Linked DNA regions of Alicycliphilus denitrificans K601. The protein of the gene in region 1 interacts with the protein of each later gene in a pairwise test. Links are inferred from orthologs where the notes say so. Each region holds a gene or a part of one and is shown on either strand. Other genes may lie near its edges.

The links. Proteins that work in one complex are often made in the same cells at the same time.
Region 2: the proteins of ALIDE2_RS11225 (region 1) and acpP interact in binary tests that used the Escherichia coli proteins (3 or more experiments, as listed by UniProt). The link is inferred for Alicycliphilus denitrificans K601 from one-to-one orthologs.

What each region holds. Positions count from the first base shown.
Region 1 is NC_015422.1:2,352,912-2,358,589, reverse strand. What follows is about bases 1,606-4,536. They hold ALIDE2_RS11225 (YbgC/FadM family acyl-CoA thioesterase), read left to right. Parts: upstream 1,606-2,825; coding sequence 2,826-3,248; downstream 3,249-4,536. Other genes in these bases: tolA (cell envelope integrity protein TolA), read left to right, coding at 4,407-4,536; ALIDE2_RS11215 (ExbD/TolR family protein), read left to right, coding at 3,960-4,385; tolQ (protein TolQ), read left to right, coding at 3,245-3,946; ALIDE2_RS11230 (pyridoxal phosphate-dependent aminotransferase), read left to right, coding at 1,639-2,823. In the rest of the region: ribBA (bifunctional 3,4-dihydroxy-2-butanone-4-phosphate synthase/GTP cyclohydrolase II), read left to right, coding at 1-557; ribH (6,7-dimethyl-8-ribityllumazine synthase), read left to right, coding at 561-1,025; transcription antitermination factor NusB, read left to right, coding at 1,052-1,567; more of tolA, read left to right, coding at 4,537-5,369; ALIDE2_RS11205 (MFS transporter), read right to left, coding at 5,478-5,678.
Region 2 is NC_015422.1:1,323,078-1,328,715, forward strand. What follows is about bases 1,874-4,764. They hold acpP (acyl carrier protein), read left to right. Parts: upstream 1,874-3,144; coding sequence 3,145-3,384; downstream 3,385-4,764. Other genes in these bases: fabD (ACP S-malonyltransferase), read left to right, coding at 1,874-2,307; fabG (3-oxoacyl-ACP reductase FabG), read left to right, coding at 2,304-3,041; fabF (beta-ketoacyl-ACP synthase II), read left to right, coding at 3,443-4,687; ALIDE2_RS06315 (hypothetical protein), read left to right, coding at 4,750-4,764. Outside these bases: phosphate acyltransferase PlsX, read left to right, coding at 1-290; ALIDE2_RS06290 (beta-ketoacyl-ACP synthase III), read left to right, coding at 312-1,292; more of fabD, read left to right, coding at 1,354-1,873; more of ALIDE2_RS06315, read left to right, coding at 4,765-5,271; RNA polymerase sigma factor RpoE, read left to right, coding at 5,268-5,638. UniProt on the Escherichia coli protein: Carrier of the growing fatty acid chain in fatty acid biosynthesis.

The sequences.
Region 1 (5,678 bases):
CGGCCGAGCACGGCCTCAAGATCGGCACCATCGCCGACCTGATCGAGCACCGCAGCCGCACCGAGTCGCTGGTGCACAAGGCTGGCTCGCGCCCCATGCAGACCGCGTTCGGCGAGTTCACCGCCCATGCCTTCCGCGACGAGCCCAGCCAGGGCGTGCACCTGGCGCTGGTCAAGGGCCAGTGGGACGCGCAGGAGAGCGTGCCCGTGCGCGTGCACGAGCCGCTGTCGGTGCTCGACACGCTGGAGTCGAGCCGCGCCATGCACTCCTGGAGCCTGGACGCGAGCCTGCGCTACATCGCCGCCCAGGGCCGGGGCGTGGCCGTGCTGCTCAACTGCGGCGAGACGGGCGAACAGCTGCTCGCGCAGTTCGAAGGCCGCGCCCGCGCCGCCCAGGCGCCCGAGCGCGGCCGCATGGACCTGCGCACCTACGGCGTGGGCGCGCAGATCCTGCGTGAAGTGGGCGTGGCACGCATGCAGCTCATGGGCCAGCCGCGGCGCATGCCCAGCATGGCCGGCTACGGCCTGGAAATCACCGGCTACATCCCCAAGGAATAAATCATGTTTGGCGCAGACAAAGGAACGGCGGACCGGCTGGATGGCCGGAAGCTGCACATCGGCATCGTGCAGGCCCGCTTCAACGAGAACATCACCAACGCCCTGGCGGCCGCCTGCCGCGCCGAGCTGCTCAGGCTCGGCGTGCAGGAGCAGCACATCCGCCACGTGCTCGTGCCCGGCGCGCTGGAGGTGCCGCTGGCGCTGCAGGCCATGGCCGAGCGCGGCGGCTACGACGCGCTCATCGCGCTGGGCTGCATCATCCGCGGCGAGACCTACCACTTCGAGCTGGTGGCCAACGAATCGGGCGCCGGCGTCACGCGCATCGGCCTCGACTACCAGATCCCGATCGCCAACGCCATCCTGACCACCGAGAACCTGGAGCAGGCCATCGCCCGCCAGAGCGAGAAGGGCGTGGACGCCGCCCGCGTGGCCGTGGAGATGGCCAACCTGCAGGAGGAGCTGTCGTGAGCGAGGCCTCCACGCCCGGGCAACCGATGCCATCGAAGCGCCCGCCGCGCCAGCCGCGCACCGGCCTGACCGCCACCGGCGCACGCAAGGCGGGCTCCAAGTCGGGGCGCTCGCGCGCGCGCGAATTCGCGCTGCAGGCGCTCTACCAGCACCTGGTGGGCGGCAACGACGCCACCGCCATCGACCTGTTCACGCGCGACCTGTCGGGCTTTCACAAGGCCGACGCCGCGCACTACGACGCGCTCCTGCACGGCTGCATCGAGACGGCCCAGCACATGGACGCGCTGATCGCGCCGCTGCTCGACCGCAAGATGGCCGAGATCTCGCCCATCGAGCATGCGGTGATGTGGATCGGCGTGTACGAGTTCCAGCACTGCCCCGACGTGCCCTGGCGCGTGGTCATCAACGAGTGCATCGAGCTGGCCAAGGAGTTCGGCGGCACCGACGGCCACAAGTACGTCAACGGCATCCTCAACGGCCTGGCGCCGCAGCTGCGCGCCGCCGAGGTCGCCGCCGACAAGGCCGCGGGCAAGGCCGGCTGACCCTTCGTTTCTTAGAGCGTGTTTACGATCTTACGCCCGCGCGCCGCCGGCCGCGGGCAGGCTGCTTCGCCATGAAATTCTCCACCCGCGCCGAGCGCATAGAACCCTTTTACGTGATGGAAGTGGCCAAGGCCGCGCAAGGCCTGGCGCGCGAGGTGGCCGGCACGCGCGAGCCCATGATCTTCCTGAACATCGGCGAGCCCGACTTCACCGCGCCGCCGCTGGTACGGCAGGCCGCCGACCGCGCCGTGCGGGACGGCCTCACGCAATACACCAACGCCCTGGGCCTGGACGAGCTGCGCGAGCGCATCAGCGGCTGGTATGCGGCGCGCTTCGGCGTGAATGTGCCGGCGCGGCGCATCGTGGTCACGGCGGGCGCCTCGGCCGCGCTGCAGCTCGCGTGCCTGGCGCTCATCGACGCGGGCGACGAGATCCTGATGCCCGACCCGAGCTACCCCTGCAACCGCCACTTCGTGAGCGCGGCCGACGGCCGGGCGGTGCTCGTCCCGACCACGGCAGAGGAGCGCTTCCAGCTGAGCGCCGCCAAGGTCGAGGCCGCCTGGGGCGCGCGCACGCGCGGCGTGCTGCTGGCCTCGCCCTCCAACCCCACGGGCACCTCCATCGCGCCGGACGAGCTGCGCCGCATCCACGAGGCGGTGCGCGCGCGCGGCGGCATCACGGTCATCGACGAGATCTACCTGGGCCTGTCCTACGAAGAGGCTTTCGGCCACACGGCCCTGGCCCTGGGCGAGGACGTCATCAGCATCAACAGCTTCAGCAAGTACTTCAACATGACGGGCTGGCGCCTGGGCTGGATGGTGGTGCCCGAAGCCATGGTGAGCGTGGTCGAGCGCCTGGCGCAGAACCTGTTCATCTGCGCCAGCACCATCTCGCAGCACGCGGCCCTGGCCTGTTTCGAAGCCGAGAGCATCGCCGAGTACGAACGCCGCCGCGCCGAGTTCAAGGCGCGGCGCGACTTCTTCATCCCGGCGCTGAACCGGCTCGGGCTGACCGTGCCCGTTCCGCCCGACGGCGCCTTCTACGCCTGGGCCGACTGCGGCGAGGCAGCGCGCAGGCTCGGCGTGCAGGGCAGCTGGGACTTCGCCTTCGAGCTCATGCGCCGCGCCCACCTGGCGATCACGCCGGGGCGCGACTTCGGCACGGCGGACACCGCGCGCTTCGTGCGCTTCTCCACGGCCAACTCCATGGCGCAGCTGCAGGAGGCGGTAGCGCGCATGCAGGCCCTGATCGGCTGACGATGTTCGAGTGGCCCGTGCGCATCTACTGGGAGGACACGGATGCCGGCGGCATCGTGTTCTACGCCAACTACCTCAAGTTCTTCGAGCGCGCGCGCACCGAGTGGCTGCGCTCGCTGGACCTGGGGCAGCAGCGCCTGCGGGAACTCACGGGCGGCATGTTTGTCGTAACCGACGCGCGCCTGCGCTACCTGCGCCCGGCGCGCCTGGACGACGAACTGATTGTTACCGCCAGGCTGCAGGAATGCGGCCGGGCTTCGCTCACAATCGAGCAGCAGGCGCTCTTGAAACCAGAGCAGATGAATCCCGAATTCCCTCCCGCGCTGCTGTGCGAAGGCAGCATCCGCATCGGCTGGGTGGAGGCCGCCACCCTGCGCCCGGCGCGCATCCCGGGCCCTCTTTTGGAACGACTCTCCTCATCATGAATTCCCAAGACATGTCGATACTGAGCCTGGTGCTCAATGCCAGCTGGGTGGTGCAGCTGGTCATGCTGCTGCTGCTGGCCGTCTCCGTGGCGAGCTGGGCCGCCATCTTCCGCAAGCTGTTCGCCCTGAAGCGCGTGAAGGCGCTCAACGAGGACTTCGAGCGCGACTTCTGGTCGGGCACCAGCCTCAATGAGCTGTTCGCGGCCGCCGCGCACAACGCAAAGAGCGCCGGCCCCATGGAGCGCATCTTCGCCAGCGGCATGCGCGAATACCAGAAGCTGCGCGAGCGCCGCATCACCGACCCCGGCACGCTGCTCGACGGCGCGCGCCGCGCCATGCGCGCGAGCTTCCAGCGCGAGATGGACGTGATCGAATCGAGCCTCTCCTTCCTCGGCTCGGTCGCCTCGGTCAGCCCCTACGTGGGCCTGTTCGGCACCGTGTGGGGCATCATGCACGCCTTCACGGGCTTCGCCGGCATGGAGCAGGTCACGCTGGCCACCGTGGCGCCGGGCATCGCCGAGGCGCTGGTGGCCACGGCCATCGGCCTGTTCGCCGCCATTCCCGCCGTGATCGCCTATAACCGCTTCGCGCGCGACATCGACCGCGTGGCCATCCACCAGGAGACCTTCATCGAGGAGTTCTCCAACATCCTGCAGCGCAACCTGGGCGCGCACCCCGCGTCGCCCTCGGGCCACTGAAGGGAGGTACGGCATGCCCGCAATGGCCTCGCGCAGCGGCACGCGCCGCCGCTCCATGAACGAGATCAACATGGTGCCGTTCATCGACGTGATGCTGGTGCTGCTCATCATCTTCATGGTGACCGCGCCCATGCTCACGCCCAGCTCGGTGAACCTGCCCTCCGTGGGCAAGGGCACCAAGATGCCCAAGACGCGCGCGGACGTCATCGTCGACAAGGACGGCGGCATACGCTTCAAGGCCGACGGCAACGAGCGCACCGTGCCGCTGCAGAACCTGGGCAGCACGGCCAGGAACTGGCTCAAGGACCAGCCGGAGGACACGCCCGTGCTCATCAGCGCGGACAAGAACGTCTCCTACGACTCCGTCATGAAGGCCATGTCGGCCCTGCAGGCCGCGGGCATTCCCCGCGTCGCCCTGGCCGTCAAGAGCGGCGGCTGACCACAAGGAGCCCCCACCCGCATGCACGCCACCAACGACCGCGACCAGTTCGCCCCACCGCGCCCGCCCGGGCGCATGCGGGCCATCGCGCTGGCGGTGCTGGCCCACGCCATCCTGATCGGCGCGCTGACCTGGGGCGTGAACTGGAAGAGCAGCGCCGACCAGCCGGCCGTCGAGGCCGAGCTCTGGGCCGCCGTGCCCCAGCAGGCCGCGCCGCGCGCGGCCGAGCCCCCTCCGCCGCCCGAACCCGAGCCCGAGCCGCAGCCCACCCCGGCTCCGCCGCCGCCTCCCCCGCCACCGCCACCGCCGCGCCAGGCCGAGCCTGACACGCACGAGGCCGACATCGCCCTGCAAAAACAGAAAAAACGCGAGGAAGAGCTGAAGAAAAAGCGCGAGCAGCAGCTGGAGCAGGAAAAGAAGGACAAGGAACGCCGCGAGCGCCTGGAGCAGGAGAAAAAGGAACGCCAACTGGCGCAGCAGAAGGCCGAGCACGAGAAAGCCGAGCGCGCGAAGAAGCTTGCCGAACAGAAACGGCTGGAGCAGCAAAAAGCCGAGCAGGAAAAGCAGAAGAAACTGGCCGAGGAGAAACGCAAGGCCGAACTCGAAGCCAAGCGGGCCGAGGAATTCCGCAAGGACCAGATGCGCCGCATCGCGGGCCTGGCCGGCGCCACGGGCGGCGAAACGGCCACGGGCACCGCGCAGCGCAGCGCCGGCCCCTCGGGCGGCTACGCCGGCAAGGTGGCGGCCAAGGTCAAGCCCAACATCGTCTATCCCGACCTGGTGGAAGGCAACCCGCGCGCCGAGGTCGAGGTGCGCGCCGCGCCCGACGGCACCATCGTCGGCACGCGCATCCTGCACTCCAGCGGCAACAAGGCCTGGGACGACGCGGTGATCCGCGCGCTGCAGCGCACCGAGACCTTGCCGCGCGACGTGGACGGGCGCGTGCCCTCCTCGCTGGTGATCGGCTTCCGCCCGAAAGATTGAGCTAGCAAAAAGAGAGCTGCCAGCGCTTGCCCTGCCTATATTTCAGGTAGTTTCATACCTAAAACAAAGGAGGGACAAGCGCTGGCAGCTATGTTTTTTGAAGAACCTTCAGGAACGCTGCTCGATCATGCGGTTGATGCGCAGCGCCGCCAGGGTGCACGCCACGCCCGACAGCAGGTACAGCGTGACGGCCCCCAGGCCGAAGCGGGCCGACAGCCCCAGCGCCACCAGCGGCGCGAACGCCGCGCCGATGAGCCAGGCCAGGTCGGCCGACAGCGCCGCGCCCGTGTAGCGGTAGCGGGCGGAGAA
Region 2 (5,638 bases), 1.0 Mb from region 1 along the record:
AACAAGAGTTCTCGCGCGGTATCCTGACGAAAATGGCCGCCATCGTTGCCTATCCGGTGCTATCCGCGCTGATGCGCCGCATGGATCACCGGCGCTACAACGGCGCGGCCCTGCTTGGCCTGCGCGGCCTGGTCTTCAAGAGCCATGGCTCGGCCGACGTGCTGGCCTTCGAGCAGGCCTTGAACCGGGCGTATGATGCGGCCCGCAACAACCTGCTCGACCGCGTCCGTGCGCGGGTTGCGCATGCGGCGCCCCTGCTGACCGCCGCAGGCGCCCAAACCGCATCCTGACCGGCCCCGGCCCTTCTATAGATGAGACGCTATTCCCGCATTACCGGTACCGGCAGCTGGCTTCCTCCGCGCCGTGTGACCAACGACGATCTGGTGGCCCAGTTGGCAGGGCAGGGCATCGAGACCTCCGATGAATGGATCGTGGAGCGCACCGGCATCCGCGCGCGCCACTTCGCCGAGCGCGACGTGGCCAGCAGCGACCTGGCGCTGGAGGCCTCGCGCCGTGCGCTGGAGGCGGCTGGCCGCGAGGCCCAGGATATCGATCTGATCATCGTCGCCACGTCCACGCCGGACATGGTGTTCCCCTCCACCGCCGCCATCCTGCAGCACAAGCTGGGCATCACCAACGGCTGCCCCGTGTTCGACGTGCAGGCCGTCTGCAGCGGCTTCGTCTATGCCCTGACGGTGGCGGACGCCATGATCCAGTCCGGCGCCGCCAGCCGCGCGCTGGTGGTGGGCTCGGAAGTGTTCAGCCGCATCCTGGACTTCCACGACCGCACTACCTGCGTGCTGTTCGGGGACGGCGCCGGCGCTGTGGTGCTGGAGGCCTCCGACACGCCGGGCATCCTGGCGAGCGAGCTACATGCCGACGGCAGCCACGTGGGCATCCTGTGCGTGCCGGGCAACGTCTGCGGCGGGCAGGTTCTGGGTGACCCACTGCTCAAGATGGACGGCCAGGCCGTGTTCAAGCTGGCCGTGGGCGTGCTGGAGAAGGCCGCGCGCGCCGCCCTGGACAAGGCCGGGCTCAAGGACGCCGACATCGACTGGCTGATTCCGCACCAGGCCAACATCCGCATCATGCAGAGCACGGCGCGCAAGCTGAAAATGTCCATGGACAAGGTGGTGGTGACGGTGGACCAGCATGGAAACACCTCGGCGGCCTCCATCCCGCTGGCCCTGGACCACGCCGTTCGCTGCGGCCAGGTCCGGCCCGGCCAGATCGTCATGCTCGAAGGCGTGGGTGGCGGCTTCACCTGGGGTGCCATACTCCTGAAAATGTAGCTGCTGGTGCTTTCCTGGAAAGCGCTGGGGCCTGATTTCGTTCGTATTCCAAGAAGAGACAATGGCTAAAACCTTTGCATTCGTTTTCCCCGGCCAGGGCTCCCAGTCGGTGGGCATGCTGGACGCCTGGGGCGACCACCCCGTGGTGGCCGAAACGCTGCGCGAGGCCTCGGACGCCCTTGGCGAGGACGTGGGCGCGCTGATCCACTCCGGCCCCAAGGAGGCCCTGGCCCTGACCACCAACACCCAGCCCGTGATGCTCGTCGCGGGCGTAGCCGCGTGGCGCGCGTGGCGCGCCGAGGGCGGCGCGCTGCCTGCGGCCGTGGCCGGACACTCGTTGGGCGAATACTCCGCGCTCGTGGCGTCGGGCGCGCTGACGCTGGCGCAGGCCGCGCCCCTGGTGCGCCTGCGGGCCGCCGCCATGCAGGAGGCCGTGCCCGTGGGCGCCGGCGCCATGGCCGCCATCCTGGGGCTGGATGCCGCCAAGGTCATTGCCGGCTGCGCCGAGGCCACGGCCAGCTTCGGGGCGGGTTCGCCCGAGGTGGTCGAGGCCGTGAACTTCAACGACCCGGCCCAGACCGTGATCGCCGGCACCAAGGCCGGCGTGGACAAGGCCTGTGAGGTGCTCAAGGCAGCCGGTGCCAAGCGCGCGCTGCCGCTGCCCGTGTCCGCGCCGTTCCACTCCAGCCTGATGAAGTCGGCGGCCGAGAAGCTGCGCACGGCCCTGGCTGCGCTGGAACTGGCCGCGCCGCAGATCCCCGTGATCAACAACGTGGACGTGGCCGTGCAGCAAGACGCCGACGCCATCCGCGACGCCTTGTACCGTCAGGCCTTCGGTCCCGTGCGCTGGGTCGAATGCGTGCAGGCCCTCAAGGCCCGCGGCGTGACCCACGTGATCGAATGCGGTCCGGGCAAGGTGCTGGCCGGCATGACCAAGCGCATCTCCCCCGAACTCATCGGGGCCTCTTTGTCCGACCCGGCCACGCTGGCCGAAACCAAGGAGCTGCTGGCATGAGCGAGACCACTCCCCAGATTGCGCTGGTCACCGGCGCCACGCGCGGCATCGGTGCCGCGATTGCGGCCGAGCTGGCCGGGCGCGGCCTGCGTGTGATCGGCACGGCCACCACCGACGAGGGCGCCGAGCGCATCACCCAGGTCCTGGCGGCCTGGGGCGGCAAGGGCGTCAAGCTGAACGTGACCGACGGCGCGGCCGTGGACGCGCTGGTGGACGCCATCGTCAAGGAGCATGGCGGCTTGCACGTGCTGGTGAACAACGCCGGCATCACGCGCGACACGCTGGCCATGCGCATGAAGGACGACGACTGGGACGCCGTGCTCGACACCAACCTCAAGGCCGTGTTCCGCGTGAGCCGCGCCGCCATCCGCCCCATGATGAAGCAGCGCTTCGGGCGCATCATCAGCATCACCAGCGTGGTGGGCGCCTCGGGCAACCCCGGCCAGGCCAACTACGCGGCCGCCAAGGCGGGCGTGGCAGGCATGACGCGCGCGCTGGCGCGCGAACTCGGCAGCCGCGGCATCACCGTGAACTGCGTGGCGCCCGGCTTCATCGCCACCGACATGACGGCAGATCTGCCCGAAGAGCAGAAAAAAGCGCTCAAGTCTCAGATCGCCATGGGCGACCTGGGCCAGCCCAGCGACATCGCGCATGCCGTGGCGTACCTCGCCTCGGCGGGCGCCGGCTATGTGACGGGGCAGGAGTTGCACGTCAATGGCGGCATGTACATGTAGTTGAAGCAAGTTGACGCCGGATCGTCCGTGCGGCGGGTTGCTAGGGAGCTTTGCCCGAAGCAGCTAGAATCGCGGATTCATTCACAACCCCCCGAGGGAAACCATGAGCGATATCGAAGCACGTGTCAAAAAAATCATTGCCGAGCAACTCGGCGTGGAAGAGTCTCAAGTCACCAACGAAAAGGCCTTCGTGGCCGACCTGGGTGCCGACTCGCTGGACACGGTGGAGCTGGTGATGGCGCTGGAAGACGAATTCGGCATCGAGATCCCTGACGAGGACGCAGAGAAGATCACGACAGTGCAGAACGCCATCGACTACGCCAATACCCATCAGAAGGCCTAAGCCGCTGCAGCCCCGCGTGTACCGGGGTGCGGCATCCGATCAGCAAAAGGTTTAACGCATGAGCCGTCGTCGCGTTGTCGTGACCGGCCTGGGTTGCATCACCCCCGTGGGTAACACGGTGGCCGATGCCTGGGCCAACATCCTCGCCGGAAAATCCGGCATCGACCTCATCACCAAGTTCGACACAACGAACTTTGCCTGCAGGATCGCAGGCGAGGTCAAGGGTTTTGACCTGGAGTCCTACATCAGCGCCAAGGATGCGCGCACCATGGACAGCTTCATCCACTACGGCATTGCCGCTGCCCAGGAGGCGGTGCGCGATGCGGGCCTGCCCACGGGCGAGGCGCTGGACGAGGAACTGGCCACCCGCATCGGCTGCATCATCGGCTCGGGCATCGGTGGCCTGCCGCTGATCGAGAATACGCACGCGGAATTGACCAGCCGCGGCCCGCGCCGCATCACGCCGTTCTTCGTGCCGGCGTCGATCATCAACATGGTGGCGGGCCATGTGTCCATGCGTTTCGGCTTCAAGGGCCCGAATCTTTCGGTGGTGACGGCGTGCACCACCGGCCTGCACTGCATCGGCGAGGGCGCGCGCAAGATCGAGTACGGTGATGCCGACGTGATCGTGGCCGGCGGCACCGAGTCCACCGTGTCCCCGCTGGGGGTGGGTGGCTTTGCCGCCATGCGCGCCCTGTCCACGCGCAACGACGATCCCAAGACCGCCTCGCGCCCCTGGGACAAGGACCGCGACGGCTTCGTGCTGGGCGAGGGCGCCGGTGTCCTCGTGCTCGAGGAATACGAGCACGCCAAGGCGCGCGGAGCGCGCATCTATGCCGAGATCACCGGCTACGGCATGAGCGCCGACGCGGGCCACATGACGGCACCCAACATGGACGGTCCGCGCCGCGCCATGCAGGCCGCGCTGCGCAATGCGCGCCTGAATGCCGACCAGGTGGACTATCTCAACGCCCATGGCACCTCCACGCCGCTGGGCGACCTGAACGAGACCAATGCCATCAAGGCCGCCCTGGGCGACCATGCGAAGAAGATGGTGGTGAGCTCAACAAAGTCCATGACCGGGCATCTGCTGGGCGGGGCCGGTGGCATAGAGAGCGTGTTCACCGTGCTGGCGCTGCACCACCAGAAGGTGCCGCCCACCATCAACATCTTTACGCAGGACCCGGAGTGCGATCTGGACTACTGCGCCAACACCGCGCGCGACATGAAGATGGATGTCGCTCTCAAGAATAATTTCGGCTTTGGCGGCACCAACGGCACGCTGGTGTTCCAGCGCGTCTGAGCCGCGAGCACCCGGCACAGCCGCACGCGGCCTGAGCCGGACATAGACCAGTCCTTGCGACCATGCGCGCTCCACTGCATGCGCCGGCCGTACGCTATCCCTGCGGCCGCTCGCCGGCCGTGGGCTGGGCTTTGGCCATCGTGGCCGCCACCGCTCTGGCAGGCATGGCTGCCTGGCTGGAGCTGGGCACCGCAGATGCGGACATGGCCGTCAAGGCCGCGGCCGGCCTGGGGCTCTGGCTTTCGTGTACCGCTGCGGCCTGGCTCTGGTGGCGGCGCATGCCCATGGGGCACCTGGCCTGGGATGGCGGCCAATGGCTGCTCGACTGCGGCGCACCCGGGCCGGACCCCGTGCAAGGCAAGCCGCATGTCCATCTGGATCTGCAGGGCTGCCTGCTGCTGTCCGTCAGGCTCCTGCGGGGGCGGCCGTCGTGGCTCTGGCTCGAACGGCGCAGCGATCCGGTTCAATGGGCGGCGCTGCGGCGTGCGGTATATTCGCCCGCCCGTAGCAAAGCGCCGGATCCGGCAGAAGCAACCGACGCAGCGCCCCCCGCGCTGGATGGCGGAGTAACCACCAAGACATGACAGCACCCTCGCCCGCGCCACCCGATTCCGCCGACAGCGATCTGCGCCTGGTCGAGCGCACGGTCGCCGGCGACCAGCGGGCCTACGAGCTGCTGGTCATCAAGTACCAGCGCCGCATCGAACGCCTGGTGGGGCGCATGGTGCGCGACGTGGACCTGATACCCGACATCACGCAGGAAACCTTTCTGCGGGCGTATCGCGCGCTGCACCAGTTCCGCGGCGAGGCCCAGTTCTATACATGGCTGTACCGCATTGCCGTGAACACCGCCAAGAAGGCCCTGGTGGACATCAAGCGCGACCCCGTGATCTCGGAAAGCAGCTTGCGCGGCGGCGGCGACGAGGAAGATGAAACTTCCCTGCTGGACCG